DNA from 3 places in the Paenibacillus sp. FSL P2-0121 genome. Region 1 is predicted to be linked to each of the others. Evidence: predicted binding sites of a transcription regulator. Region 1 holds the regulator's gene; each other region holds the start of a gene.
The links. The regulator Rex, encoded in region 1, represses fermentation and respiration genes when NADH is low (regulators of the CRP and FNR family bind a similar motif). The targets are predictions, from matches to a motif close to TTGTGAAATATTTCACAA.

Region 1 (10,941 bases):
TTGAGGGTGAGAAGGATCTACAGCTGCAGGTGATTCGCTGTGTAGGCGATGCGGAGGAGCGGTTTGACGAAGATGCACTTCGTATGCTTCGCTGCATTCGTTTTGCATCGGTGCTGGATTTCTCCATCGCGAAGAACACGTGGAGGGGCCTGATGCGCCAGCGGGATAAGCTGGCGCATATTGCTGTGGAGCGTGTCCGCGCGGAGCTGGACCGCATCGTCGAGGGGCCGCATCCTCTGCGCGGCCTCGGCATGCTAGCGCGCTGCGAGCTGCTGGCGCGCGGCAAAGCCCCGTTCCCCTGGACCGGAACCGATATGGCGGCTGCTGCCGCCTTAACGGCCGGGATCGGGGAACTGGAGAGCGCCCGCCTGCGGTGGGCGCTTCTCCTCCATGCCCTGAAGCAATCGGCCCAAGAGGCCGATGTGCTGCTGCGGGCATGGACGTTCTCGGGGACGACGCGGAGCGGCGTCGTCCAGGTGCTGCGGGTCCGCGAAGCTTGGACCGCTGCGATAGAGGCCATGCCGCCGGGTAAGGGCGGCATGGAAGGTCTGCGGCGGCAATGGATCGCCGCCGTGCTGGCCTTCGGCGTGGAAGCCGCCGAAGGGTGGCTCTCGCTGCTGGCGATCCTGCCAGCCGCCGCACCTTCGCTTCCCGCTGTGGTTTCACCGGCGGCCTCTTCTGCCTTTTCCGTCGTGGAATCGACAGAGGCCTCAACAACACCTGCCGCTGTAAATGTACAAGCGGCAAGAGAATGGATCGCTCAAATGCCGCTAACCAGCCTTTCAGAGCTTGAGATTACAGGCAATGAGCTGGTGGGGGCTTTGGACAAACGTCCGGGACCATGGCTAGGCAAAATGTTAAATGGACTCCTGCAAGCGGTCGCTTCAGGTGATTTACCTAACGATAAACAATTATTACTGCTTGAAGCAAAAAGGATGGATAGACATGAGCGATGATAAAGCGCTGTCGCTAACTGAGCTGAAGCGAGAGACCTCCGCTTCGAATTGGGTAGGCGTCATTCAGTTGCTGGAATCTGTGGTGTCCACTCAAGAAGAAGCTAAGTTTTTAGCGGAGAACGGCGCGCCGGAAGGGACAACTGTCATCGCGGAAGAACAGACCGGCGCCCGAGGCCGAATGGGAAGAAAGTGGTTTTCTCCCCGTGGCAAGGGCATTTGGATGAGTATTGTGTTACGGCCCCAATTACCCTTGTCGGAGACTCCGCAGCTGACATTGCTGGCTGGGGTTGCCGTCTGTAAGGCAATTCGACGGGTAACAGGTGTAGATGCCGGCATCAAATGGCCGAATGATCTGCTCGCAGGCGGTCGTAAGATTTGTGGGATTTTACTGGAATCTTCTCTAAGAGAAGGGGAGCTTCATTATTGCATTGCTGGAATTGGCATTTCCGCGAACATGACAGAGGAAGATTATCCTGATCATCTGCAGGAGGTCGCGACTTCACTTCGGATTGAGCGGGGGGGTGCTCCAGTTGACCGTTCTGAGCTGGTAAAAGCAGTTTTGGACGAGCTGGAGATGCATTACAATTTGTACATGAAGCAAGGTTTTAAACCCATCAAAGAACTATGGGAGTCCATGTCAGTGACTTTGGGCCGCCAGATCGCACTGAATAGCCCTCAGGGGCGTTCCGAAGGTGTGGTAGTAGGTTTGGATGAAATAGGTGGTCTGCTGCTTAAAAACAGCTTAGGAGAGATCTCTAACGTATGCTCAGGTGAAATTGAACTTTTATAATATTTTTTATATGACAAGGGTATCATCCCTTGTCATATTTTTTTCGTGTAATTCCGAGCTTTTTTTGTTATACTATGGGTCGGAGGCGGTATCGTTTAACGAACTGTACTCTTGAACTGAAGAACTTTTTTATATTTTTATTATTGGAAATACCTTCATAACTGCGTTTGACGGTTACGTTGGATTCTGCTCTGAGCCGTAAGGACCGAGACAGAAGGGACGATCGCAAGTGACTCTTTTTTGCCCTTCGGACCTTTTTAGCAAATGATTGCTAAAAGGTTTTTTTGTTGCGATTTTTACGGGCAGGTTACTTAAAAAAGGAGGACGAAAAGAGAAATGGCAAACAAACAAGCGCTAAATATTGTAAAAATGAAAAAAATGAAAGCAGAAGGTGTGCCACTGAGCATGCTGACCGCTTATGATTATCCGTCTGCAGTTCTTGCAGAAGAAGCAGGTATCGACCTTATTTTGGTTGGTGACTCTCTTGGGAATGTAGTCCTTGGATACGATACAACTTTACCGGTAACGATTGAAGATATGGTGTACCATACCCGCTCGGTAACTCGAGGAGCACAAAGCACCTTTATCGTGGCGGATATGCCATTTATGACTTATCACGGAAGTGTAGATGAAACTCTGCGGGGAGTGCGCAGATTAATGCAGGAAGGGCGGGCTCATGCCGTCAAAATGGAAGGTGGACTCGAGATTTGTGAGACTGTAGCTACGGTGGTAGCTGCGGGAGTCCCTGTACTGGGACATATCGGGCTTACTCCGCAATCCGTGAATATGATTGGTGGCTACCGGATTCAAGGCAAAGATGCCAAAGATGCGCAACGCCTGATGGATGAAGCTAAGGCGCTTGAGGCCGCAGGTGCTTTTGCAATCGTTCTGGAGCTGGTAACGGAAGAAGTAGCCCAAGCGATCTCTGAAGCGCTTAGCATCCCAACCATTGGGATCGGTGCAGGCCGTTACTGTGATGGACAGGTATTGGTTTTCCATGATTTGCTGCGGTATGCCTCACCTTACCGTGAGAAACGTTTTGTCAAAACCTATGCGGATGTGGGTAATGTAATCCGTGAGGGCATCAGCCAATATGTGAAGGAAGTGAAGGAACGTTCCTTCCCAGATGAAAGTCACGTTTTTAATGCAGATGAAACGGTTTTGGAATCTTTATATGGCGCTGCAAGAAAGGAAGGGAAATAAATGAGAGTCGTCAGAAGCATTGAGCAGCTGCGCGAAGCTTTGGAGTATATGAGACAAGGCGGGCACGCCCCGATTGGGTTCGTTCCTACGATGGGATACTTGCATGACGGACATGCCAGTCTGCTTCGCCGGGCTGGAGAAATGAGCAACACAGTGGTAATGAGCATTTTTGTGAATCCTTTGCAATTCGGGCCAAACGAGGATTATGATTCCTATCCGCGTGACGAGCGTCGTGATTTGGAACTCGCTGAACGTGAGGGAGTAGATATTGTATTTATCCCCAGTGTGGAAGAAATGTATCCGCAGCCTACTCGGACTACGGTCTCGGTATCGGAGCTTACTACCCGTCTTTGTGGGGCTTCCCGCCCTGGGCATTTTGATGGTGTAACCACAGTGGTTAATAAATTCTTCAATATCGTACAGCCGGATTATGCTTTCTTTGGGCTGAAGGATGCTCAACAAGTTGCTGTGCTTCGCCGAATGCTGTCCGATCTTAATATGAATGTCGAAATTATTCCTTGTCCGATCGTTCGTGAAGGGGATGGACTTGCACTCAGCTCACGTAACGTATTCTTGTCTCCAGAGGAGCGTAGTCAGGCATTGGTGTTATCTCGTTCCTTACGTGAAGCACGTCAGTCCATTGAAGAAGGAAAAGTAACAACCGTTGCTGAAGTGCGGGAATTGTTGACATCGGTTATTTCCAGCTCTCCTCTAGCGGTGATTGATTATGCGGAGATCCTAACATTCCCTGATCTTGAAGGATTAGAGGATGAAGCTCTTTTATCAGAAGTGGATGGGGAAATTATAATAGCGCTCGCCGTGAAGTTTGGCAGAACACGCTTAATTGATAATAATGTATTTATTCCAAAGGAGGTTGCTGCACTTGTTTAGACATATGATGAAATCCAAAATTCACCGCGCAACAGTAACGGAAGCGAATTTAAACTATGTGGGCAGTATTACCATTGATGAGAGCTTGATGGAAGCCGCAGACATTCTTGAGAATGAAAAAGTTCAAATTGTGGATAACAATAATGGTTCGCGACTGGAAACCTATGTAATCCCTGGACCGCGTGGAAGCGGAGTGATCTGTCTTAATGGTGCCGCAGCTCGTCTTGTTCAGCCGGGCGATACAGTAATTATCATTTCCTATGCGATGTTGTCCTCGGAAGAACTGGAGTCACATAAGCCAACGGTGGTATTCGTGGATGAGAATAACAAACCAGTGAAGCTGGCTGATCATGAATTGCATGCTACAATCGCTTAATGTATGGACTTACGCCATGTAATGAATGGCAGGGATGAAAGACCCCGATCTCGCAGAAAATGAAGTCAGGCAAGCTGAACTGATTTCATCTTCAGTAAGGGGGGATCGCCCATGTTTCAACATTTGTTTGCTGAAATGAACAAGGTGCTTCAGGAGATCGTAACAGATTACCCTACAGCGGAGGGTGCCCGCCGGAACGAGCTTTTATGCAATTATAATATGCTGCATAGACTGAGCGATAAAGTGATGGATGAATGGCTCGCTTTTGCTGAGAAGCTTAGTTCCTTTCGCGAAAGTGCTGATTTTACAGCAGAGGTCGAAGAGGAAGTGCCGGAACAGGAAGCACCAGAGCTGTGTATGGATTGCTTTGTAAGAGGTCAGGGGTATTATAAGCTGCTGATGTATGGAAAGTGTATTGATCAGTTTAAAGAAGTTATTGCGCAATACCCGGATAGCTTGGCTGCTCGATTATATTTAGCCATCTCTTATCTGCAGGAAGGTGACGGTGAGGCCGCTTGGAGTCATCTGAACCATATGCTGGGCTTGATACGGGAAACCAAGCTGAAAGCCATGGTTTATAATGCTTTAGGGTGCATACGAGCCTCACAGGAACGTTTCAATGAAGCGCAGGAATTGTTTGATCTTGCTTTGCAGCATGACCCTGCGCTTCCGGAACCAAACGTTAACTTAGAGGTATGCCGCCGTCGTGGAGGGAAGCTGCATTTTGGAAATCAGCTGGTTTCCCTTTTGTAAAAGAATAACGGTTTTGGAAATTTCCATTCAAGCGATGCATCCCCTGAACCAGTGGTGTGCATCGCCTTTTTTCGCAACTTCTGTTATGCTGATTAAGAGTCTCAATTGAAAGGGAATAGAATTATAATGAAATTTGCCGTGCTTGATTTTGAAACAACAGGAACCCAATCCGTGGGTGAAATTATCCAGGTTGGCCTTGCAATTATAGAAGAAGACCGGTCCATCTCCCGGGTATATGGTTCCTATGTCAAGCCCGGAACGCCGATTCCTCCTTTTATAACAGGTCTGACGGGGATTACCGATGATGATGTGAAGGATGCGCCTGAGCTGGATGAGATGATGATGGAGCTTGTTCCGCTCTTGGATGATGTTGTGCTCGTAGGGCATAATGTCGCTTTTGACTTCCATTTTTTACAAAATGCTTTAGATCGTTGTGGTTATTTGCCATTTCAAGGGCGGATTTTGGATACGATTGATTTTCTGAAAATTTGCTTTCCTTCGCTCACATCTTATCAGCTAGGCTCTGTCAGTGCTCATTTTGGAGTGACACATGATCGTCCGCATCAGGCAGATAGTGATGCACTTGCGACTGCTTTAGTGCTGTTGAAATGTCTGGAGGAGCTCTACGAGCTGCCGCTGCTTACGATCCAGAGACTCTGTGAGCTGTTTACCGAAGAGGATAGTGATCTGGGCTGGTACTTTGATGGTCTGCTGCGAGAGCGGGAAGCGGAGACGCTACAGCCCGAAGGTGATCTGACTTTCTATCGTCAATTAGCGCTTGCAGTAGGAGATTGGACGGAGTTAGCGCCACCTAGAGATGAGCATGCTGAGAATCCGCTAGCGAATTTATCTTTTACTGATTATATGGACGAAGTAACCAAACGACTTAAAGACACATTACCGCAGTATGAAAGCCGGGAAGCTCAGGATATTATGATCAATGAGGTGATGACGGCACTTGCCGAAGACAAACACCTACTGATCGAAGCGGGCACAGGAACCGGTAAATCGCTCGGTTATTTGTTGCCTGCCATTTATCAAAGCGTTCGCACCAATGAAAAAGTCATGGTCAGCACTCATACCATTAATCTGCAGGACCAATTGCGCGAGCGGGATATCCCTTTGTTAACGCAGGTAGTTCCTTTTCCGTTTAAAGCTGCTATTTTTAAGGGAAGAGGGCATTATTTGTGTCTGCGTAAGTTTGAGCATAAAATTAATAAAAAGGACTTTATAAGCCCAAGGGAAGATGCGCTTACTGCCGCTCAGATGATTGTATGGCTCACTCAAAGTGAATCAGGGGATGATGAAGAGCTGAATTTAAGCGGCCGGGGCGGTGATTTCTGGGAGACGGTGGCAAGCGATACCGATTCCTGTCTGGGCCGTTCTTGTCCTTGGTTCCGCAAATGTTATTATCATAGGGCCAAGCATGAAGCTGGGATTGCTGATGTGGTTATTACGAACCACTCCAAGCTATTCGCAGATGTTAAGGCTGGGCACCAGCTGCTTCCGGCTTACGAGCATCTTGTCATTGATGAAGCACATCATTTAGAAGATGTGGCTGGTAAACATCTTGGCATGCATATGAAGCATTTCACGGTGGCACACACGTTATCGCGACTGTATAAAGATAGCCGAAACGGACAGCTCCCTGCTCTGCGTCAAATATTACAGTCGTCAGGCAGTGAAGAGGCTTCAGAATGGAGCGGAGTCATCGATCGGATCTACCCGGATCTGCTTACTGTCAAAGAAACCTGGGATGCACTCAGCGACAAGCTGTTCAGCCTATTGCCGGAACGCAGTGATGCAGGGGCAGGAGAAGCGGGACAACTGGTTATGCGGTTGCTTCCCGCCCGTAAGCCGAAGGATTGGGATGAATTGGTTGCGCTAGAGAACACTATGAATCTGACGTTAAGCGACATCATCCGTAAGGGTGATAAAATGCTTAACGAGATGCGTGACCAGGAAAGCCAATCCTCAGCAGACAGCCTTGTTACTGATATTAGCGGTTTATTTAAAGATTTGGCTTCCATACGTGAGCAAGTAAGATTCTTTATGGGGCTGAATGACGATAATGTAGTATATTGGCTGGAGGCAAATGGAAATTACCGTAGCAAATCCCTACAGCTGTATGCCGTCCCTGTGGATGTTAGCAGCCAGCTTAAAGAGTTGTTCTTCGATAAGAAAAAAAGCATCGTGCTTACCTCGGCGACGCTATCTGTAGATAAATCTTTTCAATTTATGATTGATAATCTCGGACTTAACGAAGCTGCAGAAGAGGGACGTCTAATGACCTCACTCCTTCCATCTCCCTTTAAATATCGCGAGCAGGCACTGCTAGTTATACCGCGTGATTTTCCTAGTGTGAAGGGGAGTGTGGGCGATGCTCGATTTGTCGATACACTCGTACAGTCATTATCGGAAGCTGCTAAAACAACACGTGGGCGGATGCTGGTTCTGTTTACTTCTTATAAAATGCTGCGTCAGGTATATGATCCGCTTAAAGAGGCTTTGGCCTCACAAGAGATTACGGTGCTTGGTCAAGGCGTGGAAGGTGGCAGCCGGAGCAAGTTGATCCGCCGCTTTCAGGACAGTGCAGCATCCGTATTGCTGGGGACGAGCAGCTTCTGGGAAGGTGTAGATATTCCAGGTGAAGCACTGACTTGCCTGGCCATCGTGAGACTTCCGTTTCAACCACCGAATCACCCGTTGGCGGAAGCGAAGTCGGAGTTATTGCAGGCCCAGAAGAAGAATCCGTTCATGAAATTATCTGTTCCTCAAGCGGTTATTCGTTTTAAGCAGGGATTCGGAAGATTGGTTCGCACGGCGCAGGATCGTGGAATAGTTATTGTTTATGATACAAGGGTTATTGAATCTCATTACGGGAAGTATTTCCTTTATTCATTGCCTGGTCCCAAAATGGAGCATATGCTTACTGATCAAATGGTCCCTCGCATAGCGGAATGGCTAGAGGATGGCGGCGCTTCTTAAAACGCTCGTCTTCAGTTTAGCTCCTCCTTATCCTTAAGGGCGGTGTGTTACAGTACCGTCCTTAATAAGGAGAGGTAGACGTTTGAATATGGATTTTCACAAGAACATTACTATTTTTAGGAGGAAAAATATGAAATCGGATAAAATATCAGAAGCCGTTGTTCGCAGACTACCTGTGTACTTGCGTTTTTTGAATGATCTCCAGAATCGCGAAATATTAACAGTTTCCTCTCAGGAACTTGGGCAAAAGCTTGATCTTAATCCCGCACAGATTCGTAAGGATTTAGCATATTTTGGTGACTTCGGCAGAAAAGGTATCGGCTATGATGTAACGTATCTTATTGAGAAAATCCGTCATATCCTGAAGCTGGATCAACAGCTTAATGTAGCTTTAGTTGGAGCAGGTAATCTCGGACATGCCTTGTCTAATTACAATGCATATCTCAAAGATACTATGAAAATCACGGCTATATTTGATTCGTACGCTCCTAAGGTTGGACGTAAGATCAACTCCCTTACTGTGCAACCGATGGATGAACTAGGCAGCACAATTCGTGAGCAAGGTATTCGCATTGCCATTATTACCGTACCTGATTCAGAAGCTCAAAATGTAGCAGATATCCTCATTTCTTCTGGGATTGAAGCGATTTTGAACTTTGCCCCTGTGATTCTGAAGACACCACCGAATATCCGGGTGCATGCAGCTGATTTTACAACTGATCTGCAAAGTCTTGCTTATTACTTGCGGGATGGAAAGGAAGAAAGTGAACATGAACAACAATAAAACGATAATTAAGGGCGGGTATTTTCTGACTCCGGGAACGGATGAGCCGGTTCTGAGTGGATATATGACTATTGAAGATGATTTAATCACTTACATAGGAAAAGAAGAGCCTCAGATGGAAGCTGGAGTGCAAGTGGTTGATGGCAGCCGTCTGCTGTTCATGCCTGGACTTGTAAACACACATGGTCATGCGGCGATGTCTTTGCTGCGTGGATATGGAGATGATTTAGCGCTACAAGTGTGGCTTCAGGAGAAGATGTGGCCAATGGAGGAAAAGTTCACCGGTGATGATGTATACTGGGGAACCTCCTTATCTGTATTGGAAATGCTGAAGGGTGGAACTACGACCTTCCTCGATATGTATGATCATATGGACCGAGTAGCCGAGGTAGCTGAGTTATCAGGTATCCGTTCCGTATTGATGCGTGGTGTGATCGGGTTATGTCCAGAGGATATACAGAATCACAAGCTTGCGGAAGCGATTTCTTTTGCCCGTAACTGGCATGGAAAGGCTGACGGTAGAATTACTACTATGATCTCGCCACACGCCCCTTATACTTGCCCTCCTGACTTCCTGGTTAAGTTCGTGCAGGCAGCGCATGATCTGGATTTACCGATGCATACGCATATGTCCGAAACGAAACGTGAAGTGGAACAAAATGTGGCGGATTACGGGTTGCGTCCTGTAGCTCACTTAGAGAAGCTTGGAATGTTCACACGTCCCTCGATAGTTGCACATGGTGTTCATTTAAATGATGAAGAGATTGAGATCTTGGCTCGCCATAATGTGGGTGTATCTCATAATCCGGGCAGTAATTTGAAGCTGGCTAGCGGAGTGGCTCGGGTTACTGATCTTCTAAAAGCTGGTGTGAAGGTGTCTCTTGGCACGGATGGCGCGGCAAGCAACAATAACTTGGATATGTTTGAAGAGATGCGGCTTGCAGCTCTCATTCATAAGGGTGTCAGCGGTGATCCAACGGCTGTTCCAGCTCCAGAGGCTCTGCGTATGGCTACAGAATATGGCGCGCAGTCCATCTTTTTAAATAATGTAGGCAGACTTGCTGTAGGGATGAAAGCAGATTTCATTGCTATTGATATCGATCAGCCGCATTTGCTGCCACACACAGATCTGTTGTCTCATGCAGTTTACTCTGCTAGCGCTAAGGATGTTGAGCATGTGTGGGTGAATGGTAAACAGGTCATCAAGCATGGACAATGCTTAACCCTGGATGAGGAAGCTATCCGGCGTAAAGCGCAAGAAGCCTTCGAAGGTTTATTGAAGCGTTAAGTCTGGAGAATAACGAATAATTAATAGGCTGCGACTTTTTGCTTTTAGCAAAAGTTGCGGCCTTTTGTGCATTTTTAAGACTGGGAAAGCTAGAAAATTATGAAATTTTGGATAAACACGCGGGTGTGTTATATAATCAAAAAAGATATATTACTAGAAAGGGAGCTGTACCTTGAAGAAAAGGAAAAAATGGATCCTCCTGGGGTCAGTTCTGATTCTGCTCCTGGGGTTTGGACTTATCCAGTTCTATGCCTATATTATGAAAGATCAATGGAACGAGCGTGATATCGCTAAGGATGTTGCCAAAACCAGAGCGGGTCTAACAGAGGTAACCAAAGCACAAAAATCGGTTTGGGATGAAAATGCAGTGTACTGGGTATTAACTGGGAAAAATGAAGCCGGGACTGCTCTTATGGTCTGGGTCCGCTTTACGGTAGATGGAAAATTTGCTGAAGGCGACGACGCAGTGTTTGCTGAGGAACTAAGTAAAGGAACCTCGGAAGCCCAAATACGCGGCATTATCAAAGCTGATCTTCCGGACATAACGATTGAACGCTTGCTGCCGGGAGTATATAACGGAGAGTATGCTTGGCAGCTTTTTTATAATCAGAGCGGTCGGTATTATTATCAATTTTATCGCTTTTCGGATGGGTCCCGAATGGGCGAAGGTTACAGTTTACCTAAAAGTTAAGCTGAACATAAGGAAATTAAGGGTGGCATAGTAAACAAGCGAACTTATTATAAGTTCGCTTGTTTACATTTATTTGATGTACAAAAGTGATATACTAAGTGATATACTGAATGGGTAGTTATCACCGAATATTCTCTTAAATTCACATACGAAAATAGGCCGATTGATTAAAAATCAAGGCCAGTTTTGTCGAAAGTGAGGAATTTATTTGGTATTGATGG
Region 2 (10,941 bases), 1.9 Mb from region 1:
TCGGACTCCAGTGCAGCTATTACATAGAATGAGGTGCAACTAGTGTGTTTTTCGTGCCAATAGCGACTATGGGGTCCGATAGCGAATCAAATGTGCTCAAAAGCTACGTATAAGGTCAACTGAGTCCGATCGTGCGGAGTCACCGCCCACCTCAGAATTTTCCAGACTCAGAAGCCGCTATATAGCAAATAATCGCCGTTTGAGCGTGATTTCGGACTCCAGTGCAGCTATTACATAGAACGAGTTACAACTAGTGTGTTTTTCGTGCCAATAGCGACTATAGGGTCCGATAGCGAGCCAAATATGCTCGAAAGTTACGATTAGGGTTAACTGAGTCCGATAGTGCTGAGTCATCGCCCTCCGTAGAAGCTTTCGGACTCAGAGGCCGCTAATTAGCAATAAATCGCCGTTTGAGCGTGGTTTCGGACTCCAGTGCAGCTATTACATAGAACGAGTTACAACTAGTGTGTTTTTGGTGCCAATAGCGACTATGGGGTCCGATAGCGAGCCAAATGTGCTCAAAAGCTACGTATAAGGTCAACTGAGTCCGATCGTGCCGAGTCAACGCCCTCCTCAGAATTTTTCGGACTCAGAAGCCGCTAATTAGCAAATAATCGCCGTTTGAGCGTGGTTTCGGACTCCAGTGCAGCTATTACATAGAATGAGGTAAAACTAGTGTGTTTTTGGTGCCAATAGTGACTATGGGGTCCGATAGCGAGTCAAATGTGCTCGAAAGTTACGAATAAGGTCAACTGAGTCCGATCGTGCTGAGTCATCGCCCCCCGCAGAAGCTTTCGGACTCAGAAGCCGCTAATTAGCAAATAATCGCCGTTTGAGCGTGGTTTCGGACTCCAATGCAGCTATTACATAGAATGAGGTACAACTAGTGTGTTTTTCGTGCTAATAGCGACTATGGGGTCCGATAGTGAGTCAAATGTGCTCGAAAGCTAAGATTAGGGTCATCTGAGTCCGATCGTGCTGAATCATCGCCCTCCGCAGAAGCTTTCGGACTCAGAAGCCGCTAATTAGCAATAAATCGCCGTTTGAGTGTGCTTTCGGACTCCAATGCAGCTATTACATAGAATGAGGTACAACTAGTGTGTTTTTCGTGCCAATAGCGACTGTAGGGTCCGATAGCGAGCCAAATTTGCTCAAAAGCTCTGTATAAGGTCACCTGAGTCCGATCATGCGGAGTCAACGCCCACCTGAGAATTTTCCGGACTCAGAAGCCGCTAATTAGCAAATAATCGCCGTTTGAGCGTGGTTTCGGACTCCAGTGCAGCTATTACATAGAACGAGGTACAACTAGTGTGTTTTTCGTGCTAATAGCGACTATGGGGTCCGATAGTGAGTCAAATGTGCTCGAAAGCTAAGATTAGGGTCAACTGAGTCCGATCGTGCTGAGTCACCGCCCTCCGCAGAATTTATCGGACTCAGAAGCCGCTATATAGCAAATAATCGCCGTTTGAGCGTGGTTTCGGACTCCAATGCAGCTATTACATAGAATGAGGTACAACTAGTGTGTTTTTCGTGCTAATAGCGACTATGGGGTCCGATGGCAAGCCAAATGTGCTCGAAAGTTGCGATTAGGGTCATCTGAGTCCGATCGTGCTGAGTCACCGCCCACCTGAGAATTTTCCGGACTCAGAAGCCGCTAATTAGCAATTAATCGCCTTTTGAGCGTGATTTCGGACTCCAGTGCAGCTATTACATAGAACGAGGTAAAACTAGTGTGTTTTTGGTGCTAATAGCGACTATGGGGTCCGATAGCGAGTCAAATGTGCTCGAAAGTTACGAATAAGGTTATCTGAGTCCGATGTCCGGGTGTGGGCCAAATATGCTCAAAAGCTACGATTAGAGTCATCCGAGTCCGATAGAATGCCGATAGTGAAGTATGACGATAGTGAGGTATGACTACAGTGAGGTATAGCTACAGTGAGATCTTGCTGCATATAAGGACAACTGAGTCCGATAGCTGCTGCGTACGCTCAAATGTAATCCAACGAAACAAGATATGCTGGCTTAGCCGGTCATACACAAACTTCTATTTGTGCACAGGTCGCATTAAATTTGACATGTCAGTGAAAACTTTCACTTAGTTTTCTCAAAGTGATAATTATCACGTTAATGTGTTTTACGACACGCTACAATGGTCATAAAGGAACAAATTTGAAGTAAATAGATGAAGGGGATAGGAACCATGGCTTATAGCAAACCGCAGCAAATTGCCGAAGTAACTGTAGAGAACGGCATAAAAAAAGCTCATAATCCGCTAAGTACCGTACTTATTCTGGGCTTTTTGGGAGGAGCGTTTATTGCGCTCGGGTTTTTATTAGATATTCGCGTCATTGCTGGCGCACCACAGGAATGGGGTTCCATTGCTAACTTTATCGGAGCCGCAGTCTTCCCCGTTGGGCTGATCATGGTACTCCTTGCAGGTGGAGAACTGCTGACAGGGAATATGATGGCCGTGCCGCTCGCTTTTATGGCTAAGAAGATTTCTTTCTGGGAAGTTGTGAAGAATCTTTTGCTCATAACGATTAGTAATCTGGCAGGGGCATTATTTGTAGCTTATTTCTTCGGTCATGTGGTGGGTTTAACTTCAGAGGGTGTGTATTTAGAAAAATTGGTGGATATGGCTGGTCATAAAATCGATGCAGAATTCTTTCCGGCATTTGTTTCGGGTATCGGCTGTAACTGGCTCGTTGCGCTGGCCGTATGGCTCTCCTATGGAGCAGATAACTTCAGCGGCAAAATCCTTGGTATTTGGTTTCCAACGATGGCCTTTGTTGCGATCGGATTCCAGCACGTTGTAGCTAACATGTTCCTAATTCCAGCAGCTATTTTTGAAGGTTATTATTCATGGGGGCAATACTTCACTAACTTTGTTCCCGTCTGGCTCGGCAATCTAACGGGTGGAGCAATATTTGTCGCAGCTGCCTATTGGATGGCATACTTGCGTAAAGCACCTACGGCTATTCAATCCGTAGATAGCATGTCCGGCAGCAGTGTCAAAAAACACGCTTAAGCTCGTCTTATAGAGCACTCCATAGAACATTCAAGGTCTGCCTTATTGGTGGCGTTAATGTTTTAGGGGTGCTTTTTGTTATGTAGACACAAAAAAATCCGCCGTGATTTATCCGCGCTCGGGGGAACGAAATCGGATCACGGCGAATTTTGAAGGGGGAGTGTTTCTAGGCTCTATTACCCCGTCTTTCTAAAAGCGAATCAGTTTCTTCTTGTTTAGTTTGCTTTACGGACGACAGCCACGGCTTTAAAATAAGAATAGATATTAGAACTAGGGAGGACTGCGGACGTGAACCCCAAGGGAGACGGGATATTTCATGCGATATGTGCGTCTTATCCTCTAGATTTCATGCGTACTTTATCACGATAAAACGTCAATGTGTATGCTTGCTCATAGCCCTGTTTTGGGATGATACTGGATGAATTAATGACACATATATAACAGGGGATGTACACTACTTATGAAGTTTTTACAGGCATATCCAAAAGAAGTGAAAATATTTCTAATTGCCAGCCTAATTAACGCAACAGGTAGTGCGCTGATGTGGCCGCTCGTTACGATGTATGTATTTGATGAGCTTGGACGCAGCATGTCAGATGCTGGACTGGTGATTCTTATTCAATCGGTTGGTGGGATCGTGGGTCAACTACTCGGGGGCTCACTCTATCATAAGGTAGGCGTTAACCGGCTGATTGTCGGAGCGCTCGCCATGAATGCTTTGGCACTGTTCACCTTGCCAGCAGCTAGTAACAACTGGACGTTATTTATGGTAGCAATGGGACTGGTAGGATTATTTAATTCCTTATCATTACCTGCCATTCAGGCATTTATCGGCTTTCGTTTCACGAAGCAACGTGGTGAGCTGTTTAATGTTATTTATGTCGCCAATAATATTGGTGTAGCACTGGGGACGGCATTAAGTGGTTTTTTGGCCGATATTTCCTATATGCTAAGCTTTGTAATGAATGGTGTAACTTCGGCGGTATTTGCGGGTTTCTTTTTTATATATCTGAAGAAAATCGGTGGAGAACCTGCGCATGAGGTAATGGGGCATCAGAAGAATGAACCAGAGAAACAATCCACGTGGAAGCTAATGGGGCATACTCGTATTTATCTTTATATGGGGATCGGTTCTTTGTTCCTGCTTCTCGGTAACTCTATCTGGAATACAGGGGTATCTCCGTTCATTATTTCAGAGGGCTGGCCTAAGAAAACTTATGGTTTTCTCTGGACACTGAACGGTATTTTGATTTTTGCAGCTCAGCCATTGGTAACAATGATTAAGCGCTGGTTCGCGTCTACCTCAACGGCGCAAATGACTGCAAGTGCCCTGTTTTATTTGGGTGGCTATGCGTTTCTTTTGTGGATGCCTAATTATCCTGGCTTAGTGCTCGGAATGGTGCTTGCTACACTGGGAGAAATGCTGATTTCTCCAGCGATGCCATCATTTATCTCGGATCATGCGGGGCGCAGCGCACCATTTTATTTGGGACTAAGCGGAGGGATTGGTGCAGTCGGGAGAGTCATTGGCCCTTACTTCATGGGCAGACTGTATGATAGCGGTGGTTTGGCACCAACAGCCTGGCTGGCCTGTGCGATGGCGCTGCTGTCTGTAGGATTTTTCGTCATCCATGCTTTATTCAATCGTAAAGGCCATTCGTTAGAGCGGCCCCTAGGATAACTATATGAATTCTATAGAGGTGCAAGGCAAGGGGTGTACATCTTATGAAACAAATCAACAAGGCAAGGTTAACTATTAGACCATCAGAGATTAAAGACGTGCGAGAACTGATTGATCTGGACCATCTGATTTGGACAGAGGACACTAGCCCGGGACCTATGTTGTGGCGCTCACAAGAAGATTTCTTACTGAATGCTCCCCCGGGCTCTCAGCTCGTAGCGCTGCAAGATGACAAGCTATGTGGATATGTCGGGTTTGGCTGCCCTAGTAGAATGGAGAGCAACCGGCATGTGTGCGAGGTTAATATTGCTGTTCATCCGAACTATCAACGTTTAGGCATCGGCCGGCAGCTCATGGAAGCCATTAAGGAACACGCTGCGGCGCATGCTATTCGTAAGCTTCGCCTGCGTGTATTATCCTGTAATGAATCAGCGATTTCTTTTTATCGGAAATGCGGTTTTGTGGAAGAGGGACGTCTGCGGGAGGAGTTTTATCTTGGCGGTCGTTATGTGGATGAGATATTTATGAGCTGCATGCTGACAGGAGGAAATGGATATGGAGATCGTCTCGCTTAATGTCGGTCGGCCGGTGACGGTGGATTATCGGGGAAAACCTTTGGAGACCGGAATTTATAAAACGCCTGTAGATGGATCAGTTCAGCTACATACCAATGGATTTGTTGGAGATGGCCAGGCAGATCTTAAACATCATGGAGGTCCTGACAAGGCGGTATGCGCCTATCCCATTGAGCACTATCCGTATTGGGAACAGCAGCTGGGAAAGAAACTGGAGTACTCGGCTTTTGGAGAAAATATCACCACAACGGGTCTACTGGAGACAGAGGTGTGTATTGGCGATGTATATGAAATAGGCACCACTTTGCTTCAGGTTAGCCAACCACGATACCCTTGCTTCAAAATCTCACAAAAGCATGGACCCTCAGATCTACCGGCTCAAGTTCTGGATACAAGGTATAGCGGATTTTACTTACGTGTACTTCGTGAAGGAATGATTTCAACCGGCGATGCAATTGTCAAAAAAGAAAACGGAGACAGCAATGCTTCCGTGGCGCATGTACTGCATTTAATGCAGGTTGGGCTGCAAGAGGAGGCTGCTCTGGCAGAGCTTGTGGAGCTGGAAGCTCTCTCAGCCGTAGTACGGAACAAGTTTCGAAAACAACTGGGTATGCCAGAGATCTAATCTTGGTCTGCACAATAAAATAAACCTGGGGGCGTATGCCAGCCAGGTTTATTTCTGCTTACGTGTTTGTTTAACTTTGCTTTGCTTAAGTAACTTAGCCGAGCAGCTGCCACTCACTACGCAATAAACCATATACGGCGTGATTCACGTAGCCATCGGGCAGCTTTTCTGCCTGTCTGATCACACCTTCGAGCACAAAACCAAGCCGTTCAGGAATTGCCCGGCTAGTTACGTTGGCGGTCGCGCAGCGAATTTCTACCCGCTGCAGCTCCATTTCCAGCAGTGCGTAGTCTACTAGAACTCGGCAGGCACTGGTCATATAACCTTTGCCTTCATAGCCATCACCAAGCCAATAGCCAATCCCTACCGAACGGTTATGCCAGTCAATCTGGTGATACCCAATGACGCCAGCGAGCTCGCCGCGGACCCAAAGTCCAGCAGTGAAGGCGCCATTGTCGGTGCCTTGTTTTATAGCATTTTTAATGAAATTAAGGGTGTGATCCTGTTCCGTAACGGCATCAACCCAAGGAAGCCATTGCCTAAGTCGTTCCCGCGAGCGCTCCACTAACGCGAATATGTGCCTAGCATGCTCAGGCATGAGTGGCTTTAAGATAAGCTCTTCGTCGATGACATAATTAAACAAGCAGTTGCCTCCTTTTCGGCACAAGGCCTTATGTATGATTATGGATTTTTTCTTATGATTATCATGCTACTCTATCGCCCGCAGAGAAGTCAAAAGGTCTAAAGATGCTAAAAATTGATCCAGGCCATGTGCCCCCTTTTATTGAACAATCTACAGTTAACGGGTATATTAGTAGGAAACATGTTTATACAAGAAGTAGTGTAACACTACAGAACGAAAGGTTGATAGCTGTGGAGAACCGTACTACCCCCTCCAATTTTATTAAAAATGTTATTACCGAAGACCTCCGTACGGGTAAAGTAAAAGAAGTTGTCACACGCTTTCCGCCGGAGCCGAACGGTTACTTACATATCGGACATGCCAAGGCGATTTGGATTAACTTTACACTGGCGGACGAGTTCGGTGGCAAGACTAACCTAAGATTTGACGACACGAATCCTGCCAAAGAAGATACGGAATATGTGAACTCCATTCAGGAAGATGTAAAGTGGCTGGGCTATGAATGGGAAGAGCTGCGTTTTGCATCGGATTATTTTGAAGAAATGTACAAACGTGCCGAATTATTAATTACTAAAGGCAAAGCTTATGTAGATGACCTCAGCGCGGATGAAATTCGCCAATTGCGGGGAACGCTGACAGAGCCAGGACAGAACAGTCCACATCGTGAGCGCAGTATCGAAGAGAATTTGGATCTGTTCCGCCGTATGCGGGCAGGGGAATTCAAAGATGGTGAGAAGGTTCTTCGTGCCAAGATCGATATGGCATCACCAAATATTAATCTGCGTGATCCTGTCATCTATCGGATTACTCATGCGCATCACCATAATACAGGGGATAAATGGTGCATCTATCCGATGTACACGTTCGCTCATCCACTTGAGGACGCCATTGAAGGAGTAACTCACTCCCTTTGTTCGCTTGAGTTTGAAGATCAACGCCCATTTTATGATTGGGTCGTAGCGGAATGTGAGATGCCTTCAGTTCCGCATCAATATGAATTCGGCCGTCTGAATCTCGCTCAAACTATGACTAGTAAACGTAAGCTGAAGCTGCTGGTAGACGAAAAACATGTGGATGGCTGGGACGATCCGCGGATGCCAACGATCTCCGGCCTGCGCCGCAGAGGATATACGCCGGAAGCGATTCGTAAATTCGTGTACGAAGCAGGGATCTCCAAGAGTCAGGGTCTAGTGGACCTGCAAATGCTGGAGCACTTTATCCGGGAAGACCTTAAGTTAACTGTGCCTCGCACCATGGCTATACTTCGTCCGCTTAAGGTTGTTATCACCAATTATCCGGAAGGCCAAACAGAATGGCTTGAAGCGGAGAATAATACAGAGAATGAAGAAATGGGTGTACGCCAAATTCCGTTCTCTCGTGAGATTTATGTTGAGCGCGACGACTTTATGGAGAATCCGCCCAATAAATATTTCCGCTTGTTCCCCGGCAATGAAGTACGCCTGAAGCATGCTTATTTCATCAAATGTAATGAAGTCATTAAAGATGAGAATGGCGAGGTTGTTGAACTGCATTGTACGTATGATCCGGAAACAAAGAGTGGTAGTGGATTTACAGGCCGTAAGGTAAAAGGTACTCTGCACTGGGTAGAAGCTAGTCAAGCTGTGCCTGCAGAATTCCGTTTATACGAGCCACTGATTTCTGCTGAAGAAGTAGATGAAGCTGCAGAAGTTGAAGGTCTGGATTCCACGGTAGAGAAAGCGGAGCCTAGCTTCTTGGATCAGCTTAATCCTAAATCCATTGAAATCTTACAAGGTTTTGTGGAACCCGCGCTTAAGGACAGTGTGGCTCAGGATAAATTCCAGTTCTTCCGTCATGGCTATTTTAATGTAGATAGCAAATATTCGGCGCCTGGGCATCTCGTATTCAATCTTATCGTTTCACTGAAGAGTTCATTTCAGCCTCCAAAACAAGGCTAACACTTGATTCGTTCAGGTTCTTTATAATAAAACAGGCTCAAACGTCCCGTTTAGGTACGTTTAAGCCTGTTTTTTATATTTTCGCTTATAATATTTCGATGTGAGAGAGTTCTTCCTCATCCTCTGTAGGGGGCCGGTAGCCTCCACGGTTTACAAAGAGCCACATGAAAGTAAAGCCTAGCGTTCCAAACAGTGTCAAGAAGACACCCGCTTGATACATGCTCTGTGCCCCTAGATTTTGATACATCCAACCTCCGAGAACTCCTCCAACAATACCGGCTATACCGCTCCAAGTCAGTGTGTAGAGCGCTTGTCCTGAAGCACGGTAAGGTCTTGGAATAAGAAGCATGGTCAGTTGAGTGCCTACATAGAAGAAACCACCAAATGTTATGCAGTGTAAAATTTGAATGAGCACTACTTGGAGGGCTGTAGTCGCGTCCGCCATGAACCACCATCGTAGTACGAATAAAGCGCTAACCAGCGCAAGCCAGCCGAGCAGAACAGATATTTTACGTTTAAGGAATCGGTCGCAGAGAACAAATACACCCACTTCCAAAATAGAGGAGAGGAATACTGCGAGACCAATCATTCCCTTGGAGCCGCCTAGGTCCGTAATATACAAAGACATGAATGTAGTGTTCATGGTGTTCGGTATGGAAACTAGGATACCAAACAATATGAAACACAAGAAAAAGGGATTATAAATTAGTTTGCTGAAGCCTCTATACGGCATAGGAGCCATGCCAATGGTATGGTTAAGTTTCGGTAATGCAAGAATGGATAACATTGATGCACATAGTAAGCCTGCAAACAGATAGGACAAGATAGATACACCAGCCCAATCTAGGACCAATCCGGCGGCAATTGCAATTAGTGCCCACCCCAATGAACCCCAAAGCCGAAAAGAACGGAAGCGATAGTTAGTTCCGTCAATATAGCTGAGAATCATCGTATTGCTCTGAGCAAATAACGGTCCTTGGAAGAAATAGAACAAAAGAATGGAGATGTAGATCATCTCATATGTATTTGCCCGAAACATAAGCTGGGATAACACTAACGTTCCGATTAACATAAGCAAAACGATTCTCCGGATATTCTGGTATCGGTCAGTCCAGATTGCCCAGAATGGATTTGCAAAGATGGATACTAGCGCACCCATAGAAAATACGGCACCGATCTCTAATTTGTTCATCCCTACATCCAGCAGGTATAGTTGAAAGAAGCTGGAGAAGAGGACCATGGTTCCGTATACAAAAAAATTGAACCATTTTAAAGACGTGAAAGAAGATGGATAGTTAACGCCTTTCCGCAAATGCGTCACTCCTTTCCCACTAGATGTCTTGCATGGATATACTGACCAATATTAGGCCCTTCTATCACTGTAACACGTGTTGAAAAGGGATACAAACTTCCTTTTTTACTTTTTTACATTTTTTTAACGTTTATTTAAATTTGATCCGCTAAGTGACAAAAAACGCATATAACAAGTTTGCAGGTGGTAGAAATGTTAAGAGTTCGCTCCTCTTTATTAGGAATATGCCTGAGGATTATCCTATCTACGTTTGTATAAAAGAGAATCAATGGGTTTAACTTCAGTTTACAATTCAGGGCTAGGATAGGGTTAAGCGAAACAGAGAAGATACATTCTTCTCGCAGATTCACCAAGAAAAGGGGAGTTTTTGCATGAAAAAATCCGAAGCTAAGGGGAAAACGGCGCTGAAGCCATTCCTCACATTATTAAAAGAAACCAAGCCTTCATACGGCTTATTGGCAATAGCCATTGCACTAAGCATGATCTCGACATTGGTTAGTCTGGTGATCCCAATGTTCACCAAAAATCTGGTGGATGGCTTTTCTTTGGCTTCTGTCAGCAAGCTGCAAATTGTGGGCATAGCGGGTGCTTTTATCGCGCAGACGATCGCCGGGGGAATCTCTATCTATCTGCTGAATTATGTAGGCCAGAAGATGGTTGCAGGTCTTCGTGACCGGTTATGGCGTAAATTTTTAGTGTTGCCAGTAGCTTATTACAATGATAATCGGACAGGAGAAAGCGTCAGCCGGATGACGAATGATACAGGGATCATCAAAACGCTGATCTCTGAACATCTGGCCAGCTTATTTACCGGAGTGATTTCCATTGTGGGCTCCATTGCTGTGCTGTTATTTTTGAACTGGAAGATGACGCTTGTTCTGTTCACCGTTCTTCCACTATCTGCGTTGATTTTGGTGCCGCTTGGACGGCAGATGTACAAAATCTCCAAAGGCATGCAGGACGAAACAGCTTCTTTTACCGCCACACTTAGTGGTGTATTGTCAGAGATCCGTCTGGTGAAATCCTCGGGTGCAGAGAAAAAAGAGTACGAAGCAGGCAAAACCGGAATTATGAACCTGCTCTCCTTTGGCATTCGTGAAGGCAAAATCAGCGCTATGATCAGCCCACTGGTCTCTTTTG
Region 3 (10,941 bases), 270 kb from region 1:
GGTCAATCTTCATTGCTGGCAATACACCATCTTCAACAAGTCCGCGCAATTGCATTTCTTCATTAAATAAGTTTTTAATAAAAGATTTCACAGCAGCCAATTGACGTGGATCTTTCTCAGCAGATGCAGAGAAACCATAACCATTGTTCACATCGCGCATCAATGCAGTTTGGTCACCCGCTCCGCCTTCAACTGCTGGGATGTTGAAGAATCCAACTTTACCGATCAAACCTTCGCCAGATTGGCCCGTTTTAAATACGGAAGATTTCCAAGTACCATCATACAGCAGGATCGCTTCACCACTAGTGAATTGTGTTGTGTATTCAGCATATTCAAAGCCAAGTTCGCCTTTTTTGAAGTAGCCTTTATCAACCCATTCTTTGTATTTCGCAAATCCTTTTACTACATTTGGATCAGACCATTTAGCTTCGCCTGTTGCAAATTTAGCAGTTACATCCGGACCTGCATAACGTGACCACAGGTGGTTAGCTAACATAAGTGGTACCCAACCAGCTTTGGATGCACCAGCCAAAGGTACTTTTCCATCAGCCTTGATATCAGCCAATTGTTGTTCCAATTCAGCAAATGTTGTTGGAGCCTTCCAGCCCTTGCTTGTATAGTATTCTTTGTTATAGAAGAAACCTTCACCAGAACCACCGATTGGCAATCCATAGATTTTTCCTTCATAAGTGAAAGGATCAAGATTTGAGAATTTATCCTTAATTCCAAGTTCCTCAAGGATTGGAGTCAGGTCAAGTAATTTACCTTCTTTAGCATAGATCTTGGAGTCAGGGCTGCCGAACAGATCGAAGATTTCCGGTGGATTACCCGCAGCCATTTCACCACGCAATTTTTCTTTACGGTTTACATCTGAATCTACCCCATCGAGTTTAAAGGTCAGACCCGGTACATCCTCTTGTACTTTGTTAACTACTTCTTCGAGAATAGCCAGACGTTTCTGCTTGTCTGCACCGATTTGAGTGTGACGAATCGTCATTTCAAATGGCTCGTTATTTACCGGTTCTTCTGTTGCTGGAGCATTTGTAGCGGCTGAGTTAGTCGCGGTAGCGTTTCCATCTCCTTTGTTAGAAGACGCATTGTTGTTGCCTCCGCAACCAGTCAGTAAAGCTGATGATACGAAAATCAGGGACAATAGCAAAGTCATACTTTTTTTCATTTCTTGTGACCCTCCCTATATATTGATGTGCTTTACACTTCTTATTATAGAAAACAGACTTCATTATCGTAAGGTTAAGATTCATCCACTATAGGGATAAAAATCTCTAATGTAAGCGGAATCAACTACACGATAAGTTATATTTTATAACATTAAAATGTTAATTCGCTTTATTCATTTGTTTTTCTCATCACAAAAGTTTGTTTCTCTTTAAAAACATTTAATTAAAATATAAAATTAGTCATATTACCTGACATATTCATTTATTATCTACCCCATAAACCACGTGTAACTATAGCATGTCTTTATTAGGAATAATATAAAATCCCCCCTCAGAGGAGCTTTAACCCCTCCCTTTTTACTTCCTCATAACAAAAAACCGCACCTTCAGTGATGATCAACCACTGAGGGTACGGTCTCTCTTAAAAATAGATTTCTATTATACCAATGCCGTTTGCTTACGACCTTCTTCGACCAAGCGGTATGCCCGTTGCACTTCTTCTTCTGTTGGAGAAGGTACTCCATCCAGTTCATAAGCTTTGCCGAGCATTTCCCATTTATAGATACCCATCTGATGATAAGGTAAGATTTCGAATTTCTCGACGCCATTTAAGGTTCCAATATAACGACCTAAGTTAATGAGATCCTCTTCACGATCATGAATACCAGGAACATATACATGTCGGATCCACATCTTACGATTATGGTCTGAGAGCCAGCGTGCAAGCTTCAAAGTTCGATCATTGGATTTACCGGTTAATTTGATATGCGCTTCTTCATCAATATGCTTCAGATCAAGCATAACCAAATCTGTTACATCCAATAAGTCATTAATCTTGTCACCTTCGTTGTAACCATTACTGTCTAATGTGGTGTGCAAATTCCAACGCTTCTTCACTTCCGTAAATAACTGCTTTACAAATTGCGCCTGCAAGGTTGGTTCTCCACCGGATACAGTTAACCCGCCACCGGATGAACGATAGTAGTTTATATATGGCTCGATTTCCGAAAGCACTTCTTCTAGAGTCATTTCTTTACCTTCATCTAAAGCCCAGGTATCAGGGTTATGGCAATACTGACATTTCAGCAAGCAGCCTTGCATAAATAAGACAAATCGAATACCAGGTCCATCAACGGTTCCAAAGGTTTCCAAAGAATGTATGCGACCTTTAATCATAGGATGTCATCCTTTCGCCACGCCAGACTAACAGTCCCTTTTTCAACGATGAAGATCCCTGTCCTTGAGACTGTCATATCCCTATATCGCGGCAATAAAATTTAAAATTTTAACAATTCTCAAACAAGATATTACCGCCCTTGAGACAAGGGCGGTATCTTCCTTGCAATTATTTCAATAGTAGTACTAATTCAAAGATCTTCATGACAGGAACAAATTACATCGAACCGTGGAATGTACGGTTGATTACATCCATTTGTTGTTCACGAGTCAGCTTGATGAAGTTAACTGCATAACCGGATACACGGATAGTCAATTGTGGATAGTTCTCTGGGTGCTCCATAGCGTCCATCAGCTGTTCACGGTTAAATACGTTAACATTCAAATGCTGAGCGTTGTTATGGAAGTATCCATCCATCATGTGTACCAGGTTAGACTTACGGGAATCCTCGTCTTTACCAAGTGCCTTAGGTACGATGGAGAACGTATTAGAGATACCATCTTGTGCATCGGAGTAAGGCAGTTTAGCTACAGAGTTCAGGGAAGCCAAGGCGCCTTTCTTGTCACGTCCGTGCATTGGGTTAGCACCTGGTGCGAAAGGTTCACCTTTCTTACGTCCGTCAGGTGTAGTACCTGTCTTCTTACCGTACACTACATTCGAAGTAATGGTCAGTACCGATTGAGTCGGCACAGAATCACGATATGTTTTGTTTTTACGGATCATAGTCATGAAGGTTTCAACCAATTCTACTGCGATGCTGTCAACAGCATCGTCATTGTTACCGTAGCAAGGGAATTCGCCTTCGGTTTCGAAATCGATCGCAATACCTTGTTCGTTACGAATAGGTTTTACTTTGGCGTATTTAATTGCGCTTAGTGAGTCAGCTGCAACGGACAGCCCAGCAATACCACAAGCCATCGTACGCAGAATGTCACGGTCATGCAGCGCCATTTCGATACGTTCGTAAGAATATTTGTCATGCATATAATGAATGATGTTCAAAGTGTTAACATAAGTCTTAGCCAACCACTCCATCATCGGTTTGAAACGTTTCATTACTTCGTCATAATCCAGATATTCAGAAGTGATCGCTGGGAATTCCGGTCCAACTTGTGCTCCGGATTTTTCATCTACACCACCATTGATAGCATACAGTAATGCTTTTGCCAGGTTGGCACGAGCACCGAAGAACTGCATTTGTTTACCGATACGCATTGGAGATACGCAGCAAGCAATCGCATAATCTTCACCCCAGTATGGACGCATTACATCGTCATTTTCATACTGAATTGCACTAGTTTCGATGGAAACCTTAGCACAATATTTTTTGAAGGCTTCAGGCAATTTTTCGGACCACAGTACAGTTAAGTTTGGTTCCGGAGCTGGACCCAAGTTGTACAGGGTGTTCAAGAAACGGAAGCTGTTCTTAGTAACACGAGTTGTTCCGTCTTCAGCCATACCACCGATGGATTCAGTTACCCATGTTGGGTCGCCGGAGAACAGATCATTATAGTCAGGTGTACGCAAGAATTTCACGATACGCAGTTTCATTACGAAATGATCGACGATTTCTTGTACTTGTTCTTCAGTCAAAGTACCTTCAGCAATATCGCGTTCTGCATAGATGTCCAGGAAAGAGGACACACGGCCCAGGGACATCGCCGCACCATTTTGCTCTTTAACTGCTGCCAGATATCCGAAGTATACCCATTGAGTAGCTTCTTTGAAGTTGGTCGCTGGTCTGGAAATATCCATACCATGAGCAGCTGCCATTTCTTTCAATTCGCCAAGTGCACGAATTTGTTCGGACAGCTCTTCACGCAAACGAATGATATCTTCAGTCATGGAATCTACTTCAAGCTCAGTTTGTTGTTGTTTTTTGTCTTTAATGAGGAAATCAATACCGTACAGAGCAATGCGGCGGTAGTCGCCGATGATGCGTCCGCGTCCGTAAGCATCAGGAAGACCTGTAATTACGCCGGATTTACGCACAGCTCTCATGTCTGGTGTATATGCATCAAATACGCCTTGGTTATGCGTTTTGCGAATGTTCGTAAACATGTCAACGATGTTTTGTGGAAGCTCGAAGCCATAAGCCTTCGTAGCATCAACCATCATCTTGATCCCGCCGAATGGCTGGATGGAACGTTTGAAAGGAGCATCAGTCTGTACGCCTACAATTTGTTCCTTGTCCTTGTCAATGTAGCCTGGAGCATGTGAAGTGATTGTGGAGACAGTATCTAGGGAAACATCCCATACGCCGCCTCTTTCTCTTTCTTCCTTGCTCAATTGGGAAATAATCTTCCAGAGTTCAGTTGTGTTACTAGTAGGTCCTACGAGGAATTCTTCGTTTCCTTCATAAGGCTTAATGTTGCTTGCGATAAAGTTGTTAACGTCAACTTTTCTGGACCATTTACCTTTTGTAAAACTTCTCCAACCGGATTTCACTTCTTGTACATCTTTTTCAATCACCGACATGCTAAATCCCTCCATCTATATTTATATTATATTTGTAGAGATCGCGGGCTTGAAGGTTGATCCCGTGTCTCGTGATCCCAAGAAAAATATGGTTGTTCGAAAATTCACAATCATTGTTCCATATATGGGACCGTTGTTTATATAAACATTTTAGTTTATTTTCTATAAATAGACTGTGACAAATATCACCTTTCCGGTGATATTTGTCACTTATATCTAATCCACAACCATCCTATTATCTACTTAACCAAATATTAATTATCAAATCTTCCGTAGAAAGCATTACGATATACATCTGCAAGTTCAGATACCAGCGGCAGCTTAGGATTGGCAGTTGTACATTGATCTTCAAATGCACGGTCAGCCAAGTAATCTACATGGGATTCAAAATCCTTAGGATCAAAGCCCAATTGTTGGAAGGATTCTTCGATACCCAGTTTTTTGTTCATGTCGCGAATAGCATTGATCAGGCTAGTTACACCTTCTTCAGTTGTGCGAGCTGGCAATCCCAGAATACGGGCGATTTCTGCATAACGCTCGTCAGCTACGAAGTGTGAATATTTAGGGAACGAAGCGAACTTCGTAGGTTTCTTAGCATTGTAACGAATAACGTGTGGCATAAGGATCGCATTAGTACGACCGTGAGCAGTGTGATATTGACCGCCCCATTTATGCGCCAAGCTGTGGTTAATACCCAGGAAAGCATTAGCAAAGGCCATACCAGCAAGTGTTGATGCGTTATGCATTTTTTCACGGGCAACTCTGTCGCCTTCAAGAGCCGATTTTTCAAGGTATTGGAATACCAATTGGATTGCTTTAATTGCCAGACCATCCGTGTAGTCACTCGCCATAACAGATACATAAGCTTCGATGGCATGTGTCAATACGTCCATACCTGTATCAGCTACAGCAGTTTTTGGCAAGCTATATACGAACTCTGGATCAATGATAGCTACGTCTGGAGTTAGCTCGTAGTCAGCCAAAGGATATTTAGTGTGTTGTTCAGTTGTTTTATCGGTAATAACTGCGAAAGATGTTACTTCCGAACCCGTACCCGAAGTAGTTGGAATCGCTACAAACTTAGCTTTGTTTCCAAGTTTAGGGAATTTGTAAACCCGTTTACGGATATCCATGAATTTTTGTTTCAGACCATTAAAGTCTGCGTCTGGATGTTCATAGAATAACCACATTCCTTTTGCAGCATCCATTGGGGAACCACCGCCAAGTGCGATGATGCAGTCCGGTTGGAATCTGTTCATCATTGCTGTACCTTTTTCAACTGTAGTTGTTGATGGATCTGGTTCAACTTCCGAGAACACTTCGATTGCTACAGGAGTTTGGCGTTGACGCAGGTAATGTTCAACTCTTTCAACATATCCAAGCTTAACCATCATTGGGTCAGTGATAATTGCGACACGTGTGATATCAGGCATTTTGGTCAGGTACTGAGTAGCGCCTTTTTCGAAATAGATCTTGTCAGGTACTTTAAACCATTGCATATTCACGGTACGACGATTCACCCTTTTCACGTTGATCAAATTAATTGCTGTAACGTTTTGCGACACGGAGTTACGACCATAAGATCCGCAGCCCAGCGTCAACGAAGGGATGTTAGTGTTATAGATATCGCCGATCGCACCATGAGTGGAAGGCGAGTTAACGAGAATACGTCCTGTTTGCAGACGGTTAGAGAACTTCATGATTACTTCTTCGTTGTTGGAGTGGATAGCCGAACTATGGCCCATACCACCAAATTCAACAACTTGTGCTGCGCGTTCAATACCTTGATCTGCGTTTTTAACTTTGTAGCAAGCAAGCACAGGACTCAATTTTTCAGCGGACAATGGATATTTAGTGCCTACACCTTCAAGTTCTGCTACCAGAATCTTAGTGCCGGCAGGAACTTGAATGCCGCACATTTCAGCAATTTTCACTGCGGATTGTCCAACGATTGCTGGATTAACCGCACATTTATCAACGTTCATAGCGCCGCTAGTAAGTTTGGCAGCTTCTTCTTTGTTAACAAAGTAGCAGCCATTAGCGATCATTTTCTTTTTCACTTGATCGAAGATTGGTTCTTCGATAATAACAGCTTGCTCGGAAGCACAGATCATACCATTATCAAATGTTTTGGAAAGAATGATGTCCGTTACGGCTTGATCGATATCCGCGCTCTTTTCGATGAATGCAGGTACGTTACCGGGACCTACGCCAAGAGCTGGTTTACCACAGCTATAAGCTGCTTTTACCATTGCAGAACCGCCTGTTGCAAGAATAAGTGCAACGTCAGGGTTGTTCATCAAAGCGTTTGTTTTGTCCATCGTTGGCATTTCAATCCATTGGATACAATTCTCAGGTGCGCCAGCTTTTACAGCCGCATCATGAAGAATTCTAGCAGCTGCTGCACTACACTCTTGCGCAGATGGGTGGAAACCGAATATAATAGGGTTCCGTGTCTTAATCGAAATCAACGCTTTAAACATCGTGGTGGATGTAGGGTTGGTTACCGGTGTGATACCCATTACAATTCCGACGGGCTCAGCAATTTTTTGGAAGCTTTCATAAGCATTGTCTTCAATAACGCCTACTGTTTTATCGTATTTAATTCCGTGCCAGATATATTCTGTCGAGAAGATGTTTTTAGTAATTTTGTCTTCGTAAACCCCGCGGCCAGTTTCTTCTACAGCCAATTTAGCGAGGTACATATGTTTGTCGAGTCCAGCCAACGCCATTGCATGAACGATTGTGTCAACTTGCTCTTGATCCAGCGCCATGAATGCCTCATGTGCTTTTTTCGCTTTATCCACCAAAGTCTGAATATACTCTTCAGCGGTAGTTTGTTTAACTTGGGCGGCGACTTCGTTCTTAACTGCCATCTCCCTCGTCCTCCTGTCAATTTTTAGGTTGTTTTTCTCTACACATTTATCTTATCACATCATTTCCACCTTGTATAGTGAAATCTTTCACAAAGTATAAAGTTTTTTTGATTTGTTTTCAAAGCGCTTTCATTCGATCATTTTATAGGTTTTTTACCATTATTTATGCTGTAATATCCCTTAAATCTAAAGTTTATGTTTAAAAAGACAAGAACCAATACCCATTTTCTACCTTTCCGCTCGCAAAAATATTTTAAAAATGCAAATCTAATTTTGTTGACACTCTATTTTTCCCATGACCCTCTAAAAAATAGTCGGAAACCATCCGTTGGGTTGATTTATAAAAATATCAATAATATAAACATAAAAAAACCGACTCCTAATGGAGCCGGTTCTGTCCTTCCTTGCCTATTCTACTTTAATTGTATCGAAGAATTTCTCCTGCACTGTTTTTGCAGCAGCTTCAAGCTGTGTCTTGGAATCTGTTCCTTTTTTGGAGAACAGCTCTTGAATTACATTGGACATGGTTGCGTAGTAGTCCTGTGTATTGTATTGCGCTTCCGGTTTACCGTCCAGCAAGCCTAAAATATCAGGGCTGTATTGATATACATTTGTATATTTATCATACACAGCTTTTGTTTTCTTACCGAAGTCAGAATCTGCAGAATAGTAATCTAAGAGCGGCGGAATAAAGTATTTGCCATCCGTTGTACGTTGTTGCAGAACCGCATCCAGTGCTTCTAGACCTTTATCGGAGAAGTAATCAAATGTAATATAACGGAATGCCATTTCTTGCTCGTCTGGTGTTGCATTTGGATTGATTACAAGGTAGTCACCACCAAGTACCCCAGTGTGTTTTCCGCCTTTTTCCATCGCAGGCATTGGATACGTAAGTACATCTTCTGGTTTCAGACCGCCTTGATTCAACGCTTGCTCAATAACACCGTCAGATCCAGCCATTACCATTGCTGTACGACTTTGTTGGAATGCGCCTACAGCATCACCCCAGCCCAGTGCCCAGTCCTGAGGAATCGCGTTTGCTTCCCATCTAAGTTTCTTGTAGAAATCCAGCGCTTTAATCCCAGCCTCAGAATTAAAAGTAGCTACAACCTTACCGCCTTCAATCTTCTGAATTTCACCGCCAGCCTCGAACAGGAAGTTGGTCCAGTTCCAGCCTGCTTCATTCCCTTTACCCATTGGAGCAATACCGGAAATCCCTTTTTTGGTATCAGCTACACCTTTCGCGGTATTCAGCATATCATCCCAAGTCCAATCCATAGATGGAACAGCAACGCCTTTTTCATCCAGCATTTTTTTGTTGATCATTGTGGTTGTTACATAACCCTTTTGAGTAACGCCGAATACTTTTCCGTCAATGATAAATTGGTTTTGGAGAACCGGGTTAATTTGATCCTTAAATTCGTATTTATTCCACAGATCCGTAATGTCAGCTACCCAGCCTTTTTCAACTAGGAATTTTGCTTCTGTAGCGTAAGTGTTAAAGAAGGTTGGAGCTTCATTCGCTGCCATTTTGATGCCGATTTCACTTACATTGTACTGCCAATCGTCTTTGACGATTTCAACATTCGGATACTCCTCTTGGAAACGTTTGATCTTGTCATCTTCCTGTGCTCTAACTTCGGTTAGGTCAGGGGTTGGATAGTGAATTTTGATGGTCACTTTTCTTTGTGTGATATCATCAGTTGGCGCTGCTGTAGCACTGCCAGCATTATCTGTTGCAGCATTCGTTGGCGCAGTAGTCGCTTCCCCTTCCTTGTTTCCTGTTGTGTTTCCGTTATTGTTGTTACCGCCGCATGCGGTTAACAATGATCCGGCCACAAGGAGGCTTAGTAGCACGCTAGAGTACTTACGCATTGAAACTCCCCTTTTCAATTCATAGTTATCTTACATATCGATCATAAAAGAGAAATCGTTTACAAACGAGGTGCATTTATATTCCTTTCATGTGCATGTTTACGATCCGTGACTAGATTCGTCGATCCGCGCTTATCCCTTAACTGCTGATAATGCGACGCCACGCATAATGAACTTTTGGAAGATCAGGAAGACAAGGATCGGCGGCAACGATACGATAAATAGGATAGCGAATTTAATATTCGTATTAAGTGCCTTTACATTAATAACGTATTTATAGATTGCTGTCGCGAGCGTATATTTCTCTTCACTGTGCATAACCAGAGATGGCCAGAACCAGTCATTCCATGCAGTAGAAAAGATAAAGATCGCCAGCGTAGCAAATATCGGAACCGACAATGGCACTGCAATGGAGAAAAAGCTTCTCGGCTCAGAGGAGCCGTCAATCCGCGCGGCTTCAAAAATTTCAGGATGTATCCCATCAAAAAAGTTCTTTAAGAGTAGAAAATAGAATGTATTCGCACCAGCCGGCAGCCAAAAGGCAGCGTACTGATTCAGTAATCCAAGCTCTTTTAGATTGACAAAGTTGGGAATCATGTAGCTGGTCGCCGGAATAAACAATGTCATCAGGAAAAAGAAATAAATTGCCTTTCTGTAAGGAACATTCATACGAGAAATGCTGAAAGCAGACATTCCCAATACGACTAGTGTCACGACCATATTCCCCACAAAAATATAAATAGTGTTCTTAAGGAACATCAGCAGATCAATGTAGTTCATCGCTTCTTTAAGGTTGCTGAAGTGCCATTCCTGCGGGAAAAAATGCGGTGGGAATGAGTTCACCTCTTGATTCGATTTCAGTCCGTTAAATAACGTCATACAGATCGGATACAGCATGCTAAACACCATAATCAAAATAACCACGCACATCAAGCCATAAACGATCTTATTGCTTGTTTTTTTCAAATCATGTTCTGAGAGAATCCCTCTATCTGCGCTCTTCATCTTAGTTGTCCTCCTTGTTAAGCTTGAACTGTAAAATGCCCAAACCACCTAGGACTATGAACATTAGCATGCCAAGCGCAGTCGCTGTTCCATAATCGAGTCGCGTAAAAGCATATTTTACGATCAGCAGCGCATAGGTAAGCGTAGTATTATTCGGTCCACCATCAAGCAGCGCCATTTGTGACTGATACCCTTGTGAAGTCCCGATAATCTGTAATATAAACATCAAAATGATCAAATTACGCAGCGAAGGCAATGTGATGTACTTTATACGTGCCCACACACCCGCCCCATCAATCTCAGCTGCTTCATACCAATCCCGCGGAATGCTGAGTACAGCAGCCAAGTATAT

Region 2: a site for Rex is predicted at 2,080-2,097, ahead of MKY54_RS29160 (formate/nitrite transporter family protein). Genes of this name have one in related genera too.
Region 3: a site for Rex is predicted at 7,785-7,802, ahead of adhE (bifunctional acetaldehyde-CoA/alcohol dehydrogenase). Genes of this name have one in related genera too.

What each region holds. Positions count from the first base shown of each region.
Region 1 is NZ_CP150245.1:4,730,603-4,741,543, reverse strand. It holds gene MKY54_RS21025 (CCA tRNA nucleotidyltransferase) at 1-956, shown strand, start outside; gene MKY54_RS21020 (biotin--[acetyl-CoA-carboxylase] ligase) at 946-1,746, shown strand; gene panB (3-methyl-2-oxobutanoate hydroxymethyltransferase) at 2,083-2,949, shown strand; gene panC (pantoate--beta-alanine ligase) at 2,950-3,840, shown strand; gene panD (aspartate 1-decarboxylase) at 3,833-4,216, shown strand; gene MKY54_RS21000 (hypothetical protein) at 4,328-4,969, shown strand; gene dinG (ATP-dependent DNA helicase DinG) at 5,096-7,957, shown strand; gene MKY54_RS20990 (redox-sensing transcriptional repressor Rex) at 8,088-8,741, shown strand; gene MKY54_RS20985 (amidohydrolase) at 8,728-10,029, shown strand; gene MKY54_RS20980 (DUF5590 domain-containing protein) at 10,202-10,720, shown strand.
Region 2 is NZ_CP150245.1:6,588,923-6,599,863, reverse strand. It holds gene MKY54_RS29160 (formate/nitrite transporter family protein) at 2,201-3,028, shown strand; gene MKY54_RS29155 (MFS transporter) at 3,489-4,709, shown strand; gene MKY54_RS29150 (GNAT family N-acetyltransferase) at 4,754-5,284, shown strand; gene MKY54_RS29145 (MOSC domain-containing protein) at 5,265-5,909, shown strand; gene MKY54_RS29140 (GNAT family protein) at 6,004-6,552, opposite strand; gene MKY54_RS29135 (glutamine--tRNA ligase/YqeY domain fusion protein) at 6,783-8,489, shown strand; gene MKY54_RS29130 (MFS transporter) at 8,575-9,810, opposite strand; gene MKY54_RS29125 (ABC transporter ATP-binding protein) at 10,173-10,941, shown strand, end outside.
Region 3 is NZ_CP150245.1:5,001,504-5,012,444, forward strand. It holds gene MKY54_RS22270 (extracellular solute-binding protein) at 1-1,177, opposite strand, end outside; gene pflA (pyruvate formate-lyase-activating protein) at 1,617-2,354, opposite strand; gene pflB (formate C-acetyltransferase) at 2,572-4,833, opposite strand; gene adhE (bifunctional acetaldehyde-CoA/alcohol dehydrogenase) at 5,088-7,709, opposite strand; gene MKY54_RS22290 (extracellular solute-binding protein) at 8,118-9,584, opposite strand; gene MKY54_RS22295 (carbohydrate ABC transporter permease) at 9,717-10,589, opposite strand; gene MKY54_RS22300 (sugar ABC transporter permease) at 10,591-10,941, opposite strand, start outside.